DNA from 2 places in the Serratia sp. TSO36 genome. Region 1 is predicted to be linked to the other one. Evidence: predicted binding sites of a transcription regulator. Region 1 holds the regulator's gene; the other holds the start of a gene.

What was found. Region 1 encodes LexA, which represses DNA repair genes until DNA is damaged. Its sites were predicted from a motif close to TNCTGTATGTACATACAGNA; they were not measured.
Region 2: dinB (DNA polymerase IV) is a predicted target of LexA. The motif match lies at 6,256-6,275, and genes of this name have one in related genera.

The regions. Positions count from the first base shown of each region.
Region 1 is NZ_JBJZOU010000024.1:421,251-428,731, reverse strand. It holds gene ACK3CV_RS22750 (MFS transporter) at 1-190, opposite strand, end outside; gene ubiC (chorismate lyase) at 583-1,098, shown strand; gene ubiA (4-hydroxybenzoate octaprenyltransferase) at 1,116-1,988, shown strand; gene plsB (glycerol-3-phosphate 1-O-acyltransferase PlsB) at 2,054-4,519, opposite strand; gene ACK3CV_RS22730 (diacylglycerol kinase) at 4,668-5,036, shown strand; gene lexA (transcriptional repressor LexA) at 5,139-5,747, shown strand; gene dinF (MATE family efflux transporter DinF) at 5,850-7,187, shown strand.
Region 2 is NZ_JBJZOU010000007.1:36,087-43,567, reverse strand. It holds gene proB (glutamate 5-kinase) at 1-910, opposite strand, end outside; gene crl (sigma factor-binding protein Crl) at 1,027-1,428, opposite strand; gene frsA (esterase FrsA) at 1,489-2,736, opposite strand; gene gpt (xanthine phosphoribosyltransferase) at 2,878-3,336, opposite strand; gene pepD (beta-Ala-His dipeptidase) at 3,676-5,136, shown strand; gene dinB (DNA polymerase IV) at 5,179-6,240, opposite strand; gene ACK3CV_RS04905 (glycerophosphodiester phosphodiesterase family protein) at 6,424-7,320, shown strand.

The sequences.
Region 1 (7,481 bases):
ACACATCGCCGAACACCATGCCGGCCGCCAGGCCGTACAGCGCGAAGTCGACGTATTCCATGGCGGTGCCGAGCCAGCAGGAGAAGGTGGCGCGCCAAAATTGGCTGCGCCCCTCTTTGGTTGCCAGGCGTTCATCGGCCGCCAGCGCGGCGTCGGCGGTCTGTGGAGTGGCAAGCGTTGTTTCGCTCATGACGGTGCTATCCTCTTTTGTTCTGCGCCTGGAGGGGCGCGGTTAAAGATGGTTTCCCTGGTGCCGGCAACAAAGGTGTGCCGACAAATGATGTCGGACGCATGGCGATTCAACGCTGCGGTGTCAGAGTATCTACGCGCGTAGATAAAACAACGCGACAAAGATGAAACTTTGCAGGCGATCACAGAATCGTCATCGTGCCGGGGAACGAAGATAGAGAATACGGATGGCAAAAAGATGACAGAACCCCGGTTTTTCCGGCCGATAGGCCTGCCGTTTTCGCCACGAATCAGCCTGCCGCTTTCGCATTTCTGCGCTACAATGGGGGCCTGTTAACAGTTTGTATCGTCTGGCGCGCCTTACCGGCTGCGGTTCAGGCGAGGAGTAAAGCAATGTCTGGCATCAGGGATTCCATCCTGCCGCCGCTGGAGTGGTTGTCCGAACAGGATCCTCCGGCGCCCGCCACCGTCAGCGACTGGCTGATGGAGTTAGGCTCCATGACCCGCCGATTTGAACGCCATTGCGCCCAGGTGCGCGTCGAACCGCAGCGCGAATGCTTCGTCACGCGCGAGGCGCTGGGCGACGAGGCGAAGCACCTGCCCGACAGCCCGCGCTACTGGCTGCGCGAAGTGGTGCTGCTGGGCGATGACCAGCCCTGGCTGCTGGGGCGCACGGTGATCCCGGAAAATACGCTGACCGGCCCCGACCAGGCGCTGGTGGATCTGGGCACGCTGCCGCTGGGGCGCTACCTGTTCAGCAGCGGCGAGCTGACCCGCGACTATATCCATATCGGCCGACAGGACGCGCTGTGGGCGCGCCGTTCACGGCTGCGGCTGGCGGGCAAACCGCTGTTGCTGACCGAACTGTTTTTACCGGCTTCGCCGCTGTATTCAGCGGTTCCTGCATAAGAGAGGAGAGCAAGACCTTGGAGGGAAGCGTGACTCAAAGTAAATGGCGGGCTTACAGCCATTTGATGCGCATTGATAAACCGATCGGCACGCTGTTGCTGCTGTGGCCGACGCTGTGGGCGCTGTGGCTGGCCGGGAAAGGCGTGCCGCCGCTGTCGATTTTGCTGGTGTTCGTGCTCGGCGTGTTCCTGATGCGCGCCGCCGGCTGCGTGGTGAATGACTACGCCGATCGCGCGGTGGACGGCTACGTGAAACGCACCGCCGGGCGGCCGATGCCGAGCGGCCGGGTGAGCGCGAAAGAGGCCAAGGTGCTGTTCGTGGTGCTGGTGCTGATCTCGTTCTGCCTGGTGTTGACGCTCAATGCGATGACCATCTGGCTGTCGCTGGCGGCGCTGGCGCTGGCCTGGGCGTACCCGTTCATGAAGCGGGTGACCAACCTGCCGCAGTTCGTGCTGGGCGCCGCGTTCGGCTGGGGCATTCCGATGGGCTATGCGGCGGTCAGCGAATCGCTGCCGCTCAGCTGCTGGCTGCTGCTGCTGGCCAACATCTGCTGGACGGTGGCCTACGACACGCTGTATGCGATGGTCGACCGCGACGATGACCTGAAGATCGGCATCAAATCCACCGCTATCCTGTTCGGCCGTTATGACAAGCTGATCGTCGGGCTGTTGCAGTTCGCGACGCTGCTGCTGCTGGTGTGGGTCGGTTATCTGGCGCAGCTCGGCGGGGCGTTTTACTGGTCACTGCTGCTGGCGGGCGCGCTGTTCATTCACCAGCAGAAACAGATCGCCGGCCGCGAGCGCGAGGCCTGCTTCAAGGCCTTCCTGCAGAACAACTATGTAGGGCTGGTGGTGTTCATCGGCATCGCGCTGAGCTATCTGCCGACGTAACGCTTCCCTTCCGCAAGAAAAAAGGCACCCCGAGGGTGCCTTTTGTGTTTCCGCGCCGGGCGAAATCACTCGTCTTTCTCTTCTTCCGCATCGGATTGCGGCAGGGCGTTGGTTTCTTCCGGCATGTTGACGCTTTCGATGGTCAGCTTGATCTCCGGCGTGATCAGATCGCTCAGCATGTTGTACACCTCGAGGGTGTGCTCGCGGATCGCATCGCCGCTGTCGTTGATATAGCCTTCTTCGCGCAGCGTCGCCACCAGGGTGGAGAACACCGCCTTGTCGAAGAATTCCGGCGCGTTGATGCCGTGCAGCACCGACAGACGCTGCGCCATGATGCGGCTCTCTTTCTCCAGCGCGCCGCGGTTGATGCTCGGGTTGGCGCTGAGGATCGACATGGTGATGGCGTAGCGTTGCAGGGTTTCGCGCACCCCGGCGGCCAGCAGCTGCAGCGGACGAATGCGCGCCGGGTTCAGCACCAGCTCGTCGCCTTTGTCGCAGATCAGCTGTTGACGGATCAGCTCGTCGATCACCGGCCGCAGCACCTCCGGCAGCTGTTCCTTGTCGTCATGCAGGAACAGCTCGGCTTTCAGCATCGGATAGATCATGCCGATTTGGCGCAGCAGCTCGGCGCGCGATACCCGGCGGTGATGCATCACGATGCTGGCGATCAGCGATGGCAGCACCAGCAGGTGGTGGATGTTGTTGCGGTAATAGGTCATCAGCACCGCCTGCTCGCGCGGCAGGATGATGATGTCGCCGATGCTGTCCTTCTCCACCTCGAACTTGTTCATGTTCAGCGCGTGATCCAGCAGCTCGTCCGGCGTTTGCGTCGGCACGGTGACGTCACGCGCGTAAGGCGCGTTGCGCATCAGCTGCAGGTAGCACTCGAGCTGTTCGATCAGCTGTTCGCGGGTCAGCGAACGCTGGCGCGAGGCCAGCAGCGCGGTGGAACACAGGTTCATGGCGTTGGCCGCGGCGGCGTTGTTGATGCGCACCATGATCTGGCCGGCCAGATCGTTGACCGTCGGCGTCAGCCAGCTTGGGCGCTGGGCTTCGATCGGATCGATCGACTCGCGCCACTGCGGCACGTTCTGGTTGAGGTAAGCCGTCAACGGCAGCGGCTCGCCGAAGTTGACGTAACCCTGGCCCAGGTTGCGCAGCTTGCGCAGGCCGCGCAGCATCTGCGGCAGGCTCTCTTTTTCCTTGGTGGCGCCGCGCAGCTCTTTGGCATAGGTACCCACTTCCATCACGTGCTCGTAACCGATGTAAATCGGCACCAGCGTGATCGGACGGGTGCCGCCGCGCAGCATCGCCTGGATGGTCATCGACAGGGTGCCGGTCTTCGGCTCCAGCAGGCGCCCGGTGCGGGAACGGCCGCCTTCCACGAAGTATTCCACCGAGTAACCGCGGGTGAACAGCTCGCCGAGGTATTCGCGGAACACCGTCGAGTACAGCTTGTTGCCCTTGAAGGTGCGGCGGATGAAGAACGCGCCCAGGCGACGGAAGATCGGGCCGGCCGGCCAGAAGTTGAGGTTGATGCCGGCGGCGATGTGCGGCGGCACCAGGCCCTGGTGATACAGCACGTAGGACAGCAGTAGATAGTCCATGTGGCTGCGGTGGCAGGGCACGTAGACGATCTCGTGGCCGTCCTGCGCCAGCTGGCGCACGCGCTCGGCGTTGGTGACGTTGATGCCCTGATACAGCCGGTTCCAGGTCCAGCTCAGCACGCGGTCGGACAGGCGCACGGTTTCGTAGGAGAAATCGGCGGCGATCTCTTCCATCAGCGCGATGGCGTTTTGCTGGGCCTTCTCATGCGAGATCTTCTTGCTGCGCGCTTCGTCCTCGACCGCTTTTTCGATCGCTTTGGACGCCAACAGCTTGTTAAACAGATCCTGACGGGCCGGCAGGCTCGGGCCCACGGCGGCCAGGCGCTGACGCGAGAAGTGCATGCGCGCCACGCGCGCCAGTTTCTGCGCGATGGTTTTATCCGTTCCGTGTTCGGTGGCCATGCGGCGCAGCGAAACGGTGTTGGAGAAACGCACGAAGCTGTCGCGGCCGAGCCACAGCACGGCGAAGAATTTCTGCACGCCGTTCAACAGACGCAGGTGCGGCGTACCGTGGCCTTCGCGGCCCGGTGAGCGGCCGAACATCACCGAAACCGGCAGCATCTGAATGTCGAGATCCGGATTGCTGCGATGCAGATCCAGATAGTCGTGGAACAGCTTTACCGACTCTTCTTTCGGGGTGTAATAGCGGAACACGCGCGGGCCGTCGTGAATGAACACGTAGCTCGGCAGCACGGTGCCGTCGATCTCCAGCGAGTTGAGCGGATCGGGCAGATCCTGCGCCAGGCACTGGGTGCGCAGCGTCAGCAAATCCGCCTTGGAATTGTAAGGTAAAACATACAAAATCGGCCGTGAGGGATCCAACCCTAGCTCGGTAACCGGATCTGAAGGGATGACCTTACTTCTTACCAACAATTTAAGTGGTAAATTCAATATTTTATAATAAATTTTACGCCAACCTGACATAACAACGTGAAGCCTCTTGTTAGCAATGCGCCGCAAGCATACCAGAAACCGGGTAGCAGATCTGTGGTGTTCGAAATCCGAGAGCCGTCAGCGCGGACTGTTCTAGACTCTTTTTATTATGACCGACCTCTGAGAAAGGCACGAAAACATGGCAAACCAAGCAACCGGCCTGACCCGCATCATTAAGGCCGCCGGCTACTCCTATAAAGGGCTTTCCGCCGCCTGGCAGCACGAAGCGGCGTTCCGCCAGGAACTGGTGGTCACCCTCCTGGCTATCATACTGGCTGTCTGGCTGGATGTGGGTGCGATAGCGCGCATTTTATTGATCGGATCGGTAGCGCTGGTGATGATCGTCGAGATCCTGAACAGCGCGATCGAGGCGGTTGTGGATCGCATCGGCAGCGAACATCACGAGCTGTCCGGCCGGGCCAAGGACATGGGATCGGCGGCGGTGTCGCTGGCGATCGTGCTCGCGCTGTTCGTTTGGGGCACGGTCTTATGGCAGCACTTCGGCTGACGAAAAGCGCCTACTGACTGATTTTTATTTAATCTTCGGTTCCCAATCCGCGCTTACCTGTATATACTCACAGCAAGACTGTATAAACAAACAGGGGGCGGAATGAAAGCACTAACTACCAGACAGCAAGAGGTCTACGACCTGATTCGCGAGCACATTTCGCAAACGGGCATGCCGCCAACGCGTGCCGAGATCGCGATGCGTCTGGGGTTCCGTTCGCCTAACGCCGCTGAAGAACACCTGAAGGCGCTGGCACGCAAAGGCGTGATCGAAATCGTCTCCGGTGCTTCGCGCGGTATCCGCCTGCTGATGGAAGAAGAAGAGGGGCTGCCGCTGATCGGCCGTGTCGCCGCCGGCGAGCCGCTGCTGGCGCAGCAGCACATCGAAGGGCACTACCAGGTGGATCCTTCCCTGTTTAAACCGAGCGCCGATTTCCTGCTGCGGGTGAACGGCATGTCGATGCGCGACATCGGCATTCTGGACGGCGATCTGCTGGCGGTGCACAAAACGCAAGACGTGCGCAATGGCCAGGTCGTGGTGGCGCGCATCGAAGACGAAGTGACGGTCAAGCGCCTGAAAAAGCACGGCAACGTGGTTGAACTGCTGCCGGAGAACAACGAATTCCAACCGATCGTGGTCGATCTGCGTCAGCAGAATTTCACTATCGAAGGGCTGGCGGTCGGCGTGATCCGCAACGGCGACTGGATTTAATCGTCGCACCCTCAGTGCCGCCTCCTTGTATCAATCGCCCCTGTTCTGGGGCGTTTTTGTTTCTGACCTTGCCATTCGCCACCGCTACGGGAACGTCTCATCATGCGCTTGATTTCCGCCTTTACCAGCGACACCGATAAAGCTCTGTGGCGCCTGGCTCTGCCGATGATTTTCTCCAATATTACCGTGCCGCTGCTCGGGCTGGTGGACACCGCGGTGATCGGCCACCTCGACAGCCCGATCTATCTGGGGGGGGTCGCGATCGGCGCGGTGGCGACCAGCTTCCTGTTCATGCTGCTGTTGTTCCTGCGCATGAGCACCACCGGCCTGGCGGCGCAGGCGCTGGGGGCACAGAACCCGCAGGCGCTGGCGCGCGCCTTTATGCAACCGCTGCTGTTGGCGCTGCTGGCCGGAGCGGCGATCGTCCTGCTGCGTTATCCGTTGATCGAACTGGCGCTGCGGATCGTCGGTGGCGATGGCGAAGTGCTGGAACAGGCGCGGCGTTTTCTTGAGATCCGCTGGCTCAGCGCCCCGGCGGCGCTGGCCAATCTGGTGCTGCTGGGCTGGCTGCTCGGCGTGCAGTACGTGCGGGCGCCGGTGATCCTGCTGATCGTCGGCAACCTGCTGAATATCGTACTGGATATCTGGCTGGTGATGGGCCTGGGCTGGAACGTTCGAGGGGCGGCGGCGGCCACCGCCATCGCCGAATACGCCACGCTGTTGCTCGGCCTGTGGCTGGCGTGGCGGGTGATGCGCCTGCGCGATATTACCCTGCCGATGCTGCGCCAGGCCTGGCGCGGCGATCTGCGTCGCCTGCTGGCGCTCAACCGCGACATCATGTTGCGTTCACTGTTGCTGCAACTGTGCTTTGCGTCGCTGACCATTTTCGGCGCTCGTCTGGGGAGCGAGGTGGTGGCGGTCAATGCGGTATTGATGAATCTGCTGACGTTCACCGCCTATGCGCTCGACGGCTTCGCTTATGCGGTGGAGGCCCATTCAGGCCACGCCTACGGCGCCCGGGACGATAGCCAACTGCGTAAGGTGTGGCACGCGGCCTGCAGGCAGGCGGGGCTGGTCGCGTTGGCCTTCGGCCTGGCGTATGCCGTTACCGGCCAGCAGATAGTGGCGGCGTTGACCTCCTTGCCGGAGCTGCGTGCGTTGGCTGCCCATTATTTACCGTGGCAGGTCATTCTGCCGCTGGTCGGGGTGTGGTGCTATTTGCTGGACGGCATGTTTATCGGCGCCACGCGCGGCGCCGAGATGCGTAACAGCATGGCGGTGGCTGCGGCAGGGTATGGTCTGACGCTGTTCAGCGTGCCGCTGCTTGGCAACCACGGGCTTTGGCTGGCGCTGGCGGTGTTTCTGACGTTGCGCGGCGTGGCGTTGGGCTGGATTTGGCACCGCCACCAGGTGCGCGGCAGCTGGTTTACCGCACATTAACCCGGGCGTTCTGTTGGGGTAATGGTTAGTTTTTCTTATGTTTTATGTCATGTTTGCTTACATGTTTTCAGCCTAGTCCCGTTCGCGTTAGTTCGTTGTTTGCTGGCGTTTTTTGTTTTTATTTTGTCAGTTAATGGTTTTTTGTTCTGTGTTTTGGCTTTTTTATTTCCACGTTTAACTAGAATGAATCATGTGGCTGGTACATGAAGGGGAACGGTGCTCCTTAAGGTGAAGGGAGCATCAGCCAGAAAAATTTCTGGTTAACCCCGGCCGGCGACAGGGATCACTGATTCA
Region 2 (7,481 bases), on a different contig from region 1:
TCACGTCGCGAATGCCCTTCGGCAACAGCGAGCTGCCGCGCGCCATCATCGCTTCCACCGCGCCGTCGTCGACGGTGATCTCGCCGGCCGGCGGCGCGCCAAAGATCCAGCGTTTGCGGTTTTCCAGCGGGGTTTCCAGCGCGTGGAAACGGGTGCCCACCGGTTTGCCTTCGATCACGTCCGCCACCACGCCCGGCTTGCTGCCGGCGGCGATCACCACGTCGATGCCGGCGCGGCAGGCCACGTCGGCCGCCTGCAGCTTGGTGCCCATGCCGCCGGTGCCCAGGCCGGAGACGCTGTCGCCGGCGATGGCGCGCAGCGCGTCATCGATGCCGTGCACTTCACGGATCAGTTCGGCCTGCGGGTTGTTGCGCGGATCGGCGGTGTAGAGGCCCTGCTGATCGGTCAGCAGCAGCAGTTTGTCGGCCCCGGCCAGAATGGCCGCCAGCGCCGACAGGTTATCGTTGTCGCCCACCTTGATTTCGGCGGTGGCGACGGCGTCGTTCTCATTGATTACCGGCACGATGCGGTTGTCCAGCAGCGCCGTCATGGTGTCGCGCGCGTTGAGAAAGCGCTCGCGGTCTTCCAGATCGGCGCGCGTCAGCAGCATCTGCCCGACGTGGATGCCGTAAATGGAAAACAGCTGTTCCCATAGCTGGATCAGGCGGCTCTGCCCCACCGCCGCCAGCAGCTGCTTGGAAGCGATAGTGGCGGGCAGCTCGGGGTAGCCCAGGTGTTCGCGCCCGGCGGCGATGGCGCCGGAGGTGACAATGACGATGCGGTGGCCCGCGGCGTGTTGCTGCGCGCACTGGCGCACCAATTCGACGATGTGGGCGCGGTTCAGACGCAGCGATCCGCCGGTCAACACGCTGGTGCCCAATTTCACAACCAATGTCTGGCTGCCGTTCATAGTATTTCTGCCGTATGTAATGATGAGAAGAAGAGTGCAAAGGTCTTTGTAACAGGAGAGACGCGTTATGCCAACAGGCACAACGCGAAATCAGCACAATACGTGGTCAAACGGGGTCAGGCGGAGAGTTTGATCAGTTTTTCTTTGAAATCGTCGGCGGGTTCCAGCCCCAGTTCCATGGTCGCCAGCAGCTCGCCCAGGCGGCGATGGAAGTCGCGCAGGGTGTCTTCCAGCTTGGCGTTCACTTCATCATCCTTAATGTTTTGCGCCGTCCAGTCGCCTTCTTTGTCGAACAGGCCGAATTGGTACGAATAGGTGAAGCGCGCCTCTTCCGCCTGCAGCTCCATCCACCAGCCCCAGAACTCGCGCTTCTCCGGAGCGGGCTTTACATTGACGCAGACGGCCAAACAATCAAAGAAAAAACGGTCGTTTTCACATTGCCCTTCACGCAGGTACGGCCCCAAGCTGGCAAAACGTTTCATTAGTCGGCTTTTAGGGTGACCACTCGGTAACGTCATTCTCTAACCTCCTCAATGTAGACCACTCTTTTTAACAAACTGTTAAAATTTAGCAACTAATTAACGCATTTTGTCCTTCAGCCAGCCGGACATTTGCAGCAACGCCCGGTGAAAACTGTCGTAAACCGGGGTGCGTGGGATGGCGACCAGCTTGCCGCTCACCGAGGAGGTGACGATCAGCTGCGACTCCTCTTTCGGGCTGAGCGTATCGCGCTCCCAGTAGCCGGAGATCATCGGCGTCGGGCAACGGCGCCCCAGCAGCCCCTGCATTTTCAGCGAGTAGCTGTTCAGCTCCACCTTCAGCACGTTGTCGGAGGCGTTGGCCATGCCCATGCGGCTGGCCAGCACGTCCATATACATGTCCGGTACGTTCAGCTGGGTGCTGCTGTCGCACAGCAGGCGATGCACCACCGGCCCCAGGCAGGCTACGCCGCGCAGCCGCTGCGGCTCCAGGTAGGCCAGCCGCACCGCCACGTTGGCGCCGAAGCGGAAGCCGAAGGCGCTCACCCGCTGATGATCCACCCACGGCACCGAGGCCAGCTGGATCAGCACCTGCTGGTGCAGGTAGCTGGAATCCTGCGTCAGCTTCCATTTGCAGGAGGAGCCGATCGACGGCATGTCGAGCGTCAGCATGGCGATGCCGTGCGGCGCCAGGTAGTCGCGGAACAGGCGATGATAGTCGGTCTGCAGCGTATCGAGGCTGCCGCACATCAGCACCGTCGGGAACGGCGCTTCGCCTTTCTCCGGCATGTGCAGGAAGCCGGTGACGCTGGCGCCGCCTTCGATGCGGAACTCCAGCTCTTTCAACTGATACGGCAGCAGTAGCGCCGCCTCTTCGTACGCGCGGTTGGCGAGCATCTCCGCCTGTTCGGCCAGCTCGTCGCCCTTCAGGTGCGGATAACCGGCGATGCTGTACAGGCTCGCGGCCTTCAGCCAGTATTGGCCGCCGAGCAGCGGATCCTGCTGCTCCGTCGCCCGCTGCTGCCACTGCATGCCCTGATGGATCCACTCGTAGATCCAGTTGCCGTTGCGGTAGCCCACCACGGTATCCAGCCGCTGCGGATTGCTGCGTTCGGCGTCCGAGGCGGCGATGCGCGCCAGCACTTCGTGGATTTCGATCGGGCTGACGCCACGCCAGGCCCACAGCAGCGGATTCAGCATGCGGTACCAGCTGCCGGTGGTGTCGCCTTCCAATGCGGAATGCATGGCGGCGCTCACTTTGTTGCGCGCGCGCAGCACCAGCGTCGAGGTTTCAGGGTGTTTGAATTTGGGCTTGAAAAGAATTTCAGAAAGGTTGGCCTGTGCCATGGTAACAACAGCCTCCGTAAATCTGGCGATAGGCCGCAAAAGGCCTACTTAACTGGAGGTAGTGTACCTAACTCTGGCGGGATAAACCAAAATAACGCAAACGCCCGGCATAACCGGGCGTTTACTTGGAACTGGCTGGGCTTAGCGGCCGCCGATCGGTGGAACGAAGCTGACGCCCATATCCCACGGCTGTTCGATCCAGGTGTCCTGCGGGATGTCGACCACGTAGTCGTCCACCAGCGGACGGCCCGCCGGTTTGGCGAAGATGGTGACGAAATGCGCTTTCGGGTACATATCGCGGATCGCTTTCGCGGTGCCGCCGGTATCCACCAAATCATCCACCACGATGAAGCCTTCACCGTCGCCTTCGGCGCGCTTGAGCACTTTCATTTCGCGTTGGTTGTCATGGTCGTAGCTGGAAATGCAGACGGTATCCACATGGCGGATGCCCAGTTCGCGCGCCAGCAGAGCCGCCGGCACCAGGCCGCCGCGGCTTACGGCAATGATGCCCGTCCATTTGTCGGCAGGCAGCAGGCGGTGCGCCAGCTTGCGTGCGTGCATTTGCAGCATATCCCAGGTAACAACGTATTTTTCGCTCATAGAATTGTGTCCCAGCCGGCTGGTGAAGCGGCTTACTTTATAGTTCAGGGGAAAAAAGGTTGCGCGAGATTATAGAGACTGGCCGCGTTGAATTCCAGTTGTACCGAGGAAAACCTCGCGATTTCCGCCGCGCGGCTTTTCGGTGATTGATGCTGAAAAAGCGAACGTTCTCGCAGCGAAGCCGTGTGATCAAGCGCTTAAACCGCACAATACGGTGCGCGCACCGCCGGAAATAAAGTGATATTCTCTGGTGATCGTGCCACAACGCACAGATACCCGCTCACCTTAACCGCGCGGCACGCCCGTCCTGTCGGAGCCTGCCGTCACAGGAGACTTATAGTGTCTGAATTGTCTCAGCTTTCGCCACAGCCGCTGTGGGATATTTTCGCCAAGATCTGTTCTATCCCGCACCCTTCTTATCATGAAGAAGCGCTGGCGCAGCACATCCTCACCTGGGCCAAAGAAAAGAACCTGCACGCCGAGCGCGATCGGGTCGGCAATATCCTGCTGCGCAAGCCGGCCACCAAAGGCATGGAAAATCGCAAGCCGGTCGCGCTGCAGGCGCACCTGGACATGGTACCGCAAAAGAATAACGACACCGTGCACGATTTCGCCAAGGATCCGATCCAGCCTTATATCGCCGGCGAGTGGGTGAAAGCGCGCGGCACCACGCTGGGCGCCGACAACGGCATCGGCATGGCCTCCGCCCTGGCGGTGCTGGCCGACGACAGCGTTGAGCACGGCCCGCTGGAAGTGCTGCTGACCATGACCGAAGAGGCCGGCATGGACGGCGCCTTCGGGCTGCAGCCGAACTGGCTGCAGGCGGATATCCTGATCAATACCGACTCCGAAGAAGAAGGCGAAATCTACATGGGTTGCGCCGGCGGTATCGACTTCATCACTACCCTGCCGCTGCAGCGCGAAGCGGTGCCGGCCGGTTACCAAACCCTGAAGCTGACCCTCAAGGGCCTGAAAGGCGGCCACTCCGGCGCCGAGATCCACGTCGGGCTGGGCAACGCCAACAAGCTGCTGGCGCGCTTCCTGTTCGCCCATGCGGCGGCGCTGAACCTGCGCGTGCTGGATCTGAACGGCGGCACCCTGCGCAACGCCATCCCGCGTGAAGCCTCTGCGGTGGTTGCGGTGCCGGCGGACAAGGCCGACGCGCTGAAAGCGCTGAGCCAGGAGTTCCTGGCCGTGCTGCAGAACGAACTCTCCGCCAAAGAGAAGAACATCACCGTACTGCTGGAGCCGACCACCAGCGCTTCGCAGGCGCTGAGCGCCGACAGCCAGCAGCGCTTGCTGGCGCTGCTGAACGGTACGCCGAACGGCGTGATCCGTATGAGCGACGCGGTAAAAGGCGTGGTGGAAACCTCGCTGAACGTCGGCGTGGTCACCACCAGCGAAAACGAAGCGGAAATCATCTGCCTGATCCGCTCCCTGATCGACAGCGGCAAAGATTACGTGGTCGAGATGCTGACCGCGCTGGGCCAGCTGGCCGGCGCCAAGGTGGCGCCGAAGGGCGGCTACCCGGGCTGGCAGCCGGACGCCGACTCGCCGGTGATGCACCTGGTGCGCGAGCTGTATCAGGAGCTGTTCGACAAGACGCCGAACATCATGGTGATCCACGCCGGTCTGGAATGCGGTCTGTTCAAAAAGCCGTATCCAAACATGGACATGGTATCGATCGGGCCAACCATCACCGGCCCGCACTCGCCGGATGAGCAGGTGCATATCGAAAGCGTCGGTCTGTACTGGAAGCTGCTGACCTCGCTGCTGAAAGCGATCCCTGAGCGCGCATAAGCCGCGCGCTTAACGCAAAAAGCCGGCGACTTGCCGGCTTTTTTATTCCCAAGGCAGCGCCAGCTGCCGCTCCAGCTGCGGATCGAGCAGCGTCACGTGCAGCCCCACCAGCCGCACGCCGCGCCCTTCGCGCCGCTCGCGCCACGCCTGCCGCGCCACCTCCAGCAAATCCTGCCGGTTCAGCACCGGGAACACGTGCTCCTGGGTGGTTTGCTGAAAATCCTGAAACTTCAGCTTCACACCCTGCCGGGCGATGTGCAGATCCGGTTTCACCTTGCGCAGCCGCATCTCCAGCTCGGGATAGAGTTTGTCGATAATCAGCGTTTCGCAGTCTTCCCAGTCGTGAATGTCTTCCGCCAGCGTGCGCTCTACCCCCACCGATTTGCGCAGCCGCTCCGACGATATTTCGCGCCGATCGATGCCCTGGCACCGCTCCCACAGCACCCGGCCGAACTTGCCGAAGCGCTTGAGCAACTGCGCCAAATCGTATTGCTGCACGTCGGCGCAGGTGATAAGCCCCACCTCTTCCAGCCGCTTGGCGGTCACCTTGCCGACGCCGGGGATCTTGCTGAGCGGCAGCTGTTGCAAAAACGCCGGCACCTGCGCCGGCGTGATCACGTATTGCCCGTTCGGCTTGTTCATCTCGGAGGCGATTTTGGCGAGAAACTTGATAGGTGCGACGCCGGCCGACGCGGTGAGGTTCAGCTCGTCGGCGATCGCCTGGCGGATCTCCTGGGCGATCAGCGTCGCCGAACCGTTGCATTGCGGGCTGTCGGTCACGTCGAGGTAGGCTTCATCGAGCGACAGCGGCTCGATCAACGGGGTATAGCGGGCGAAGATTTCACGGATATGCAGCGAGGCCTCTTTGTAGGCCGCCATGCGCCCCGGCAGCAGGGTGAGATGCGGACACAGCTTGAGCGCCATCGCCGTGGACATGGCGCTGTGTACGCCATAGCGCCGCGCCGGGTAGTTGGCGGTGCTGATCACCCCGCGCCGATCGGCGCTGCCGCCAATCGCCAGCGGAATATCGCGCAGGCTGGGATCGTCGCGCATTTCCACCGCCGCGAAGAAGCAGTCCATATCGACATGAATGATTTTACGCATCGCACCCTCCAGTAACACTGTATAAGTATACAGTCAGATACCGAAAGCTCAAGGCCGCGGAGCTCGAGGAAAGCGGCGTTTCCGCCAGATATTTCCGCGTTGTTAAAAAAGCTTAATTTTTCAATAGTATGATTTCCGCCATCCCGTGCGGCTCTCCACAACGATAACGACAAGGTACCCTACATGATCAGATTTTCTCATTTGCTGCTGGCTTCCGCGCTGTCGCTGAGCGCGCTGGTGGCCAGCGCCGCCGCCGGTCATGCGCCGGCGATCGTCGCCCACCGCGGCGGCACCGCCGATGCGCCGGAAAACACCCGCATCGCTATCGAAACGGCATTGAAAAACGGCGCCGACGCCATTTGGATCACCCTGCAAGAATCCAAAGACGGCGTCATCGTGCTGTACCGCCCTTCGGATCTGAAAACGTTGACCAACCGACAGGGCCCGGTCTCCGCCTATACCGCCGCGCAGCTGGCCGAGACCGACGCTGGCTGGGCTTTCGCCAAGGGGGATGCGCACCCGTTCCGCGGCCAGGGCATCGGCATTCCGCGGCTGGATGAGGTGTTGAAGGCCTTTCCGCGCGTGACTTTCTATCTGGACATCAAATCCCCGGACGCCGATCCGGCTCAGTTTGGCCGGGCGCTGCTGGCGACGCTGGAAAGCACCGACAGCCTGAACCGCATCCGCGTCTACTCCACCGACGCCAAATACCTGCAGGCGCTGCCGCCGGCCATCCCGCGCTTCGAAAGCCGCGACGAGACCCGCACGCTGCTGGCCAACGTCACCATGGCGCACCAGTGCGATGTCAAACCGGACAACCGCCAGCCGCGCTGGTACGGGCTGGAGCTGAAGCGCGAGGTGGAAGTGGTGGAGAAATATACCCTCGGCGAAGGGCGTTCGAAGGCGTTTCTGACCTGGGATAAAGAGTCGATGGACTGTTTCCGCTCGCAGGGCCCGGCGCACATCATCCTGTTCGGCGTCAACTCGCCGCAGGAATATCAGCAGGCGCTGGCGCTGGGCGCCGACGGCGTGATGGTTAACTCCCCGGCCGAGGCGAAAAGCTTCCGCAAGGCGAAATAACAATAGAACACCGGAGAAAATCTGAGGGAATGAGATACTCAACGCTCTCCTAATGAAGGGAATTTCTCCGGAATTTCACAATCAATCAATATTAATATTTTATTTATTATCAATTAAATATATTAAAAATAAAACGTATAGCCGCATAATATTCGGTGCAT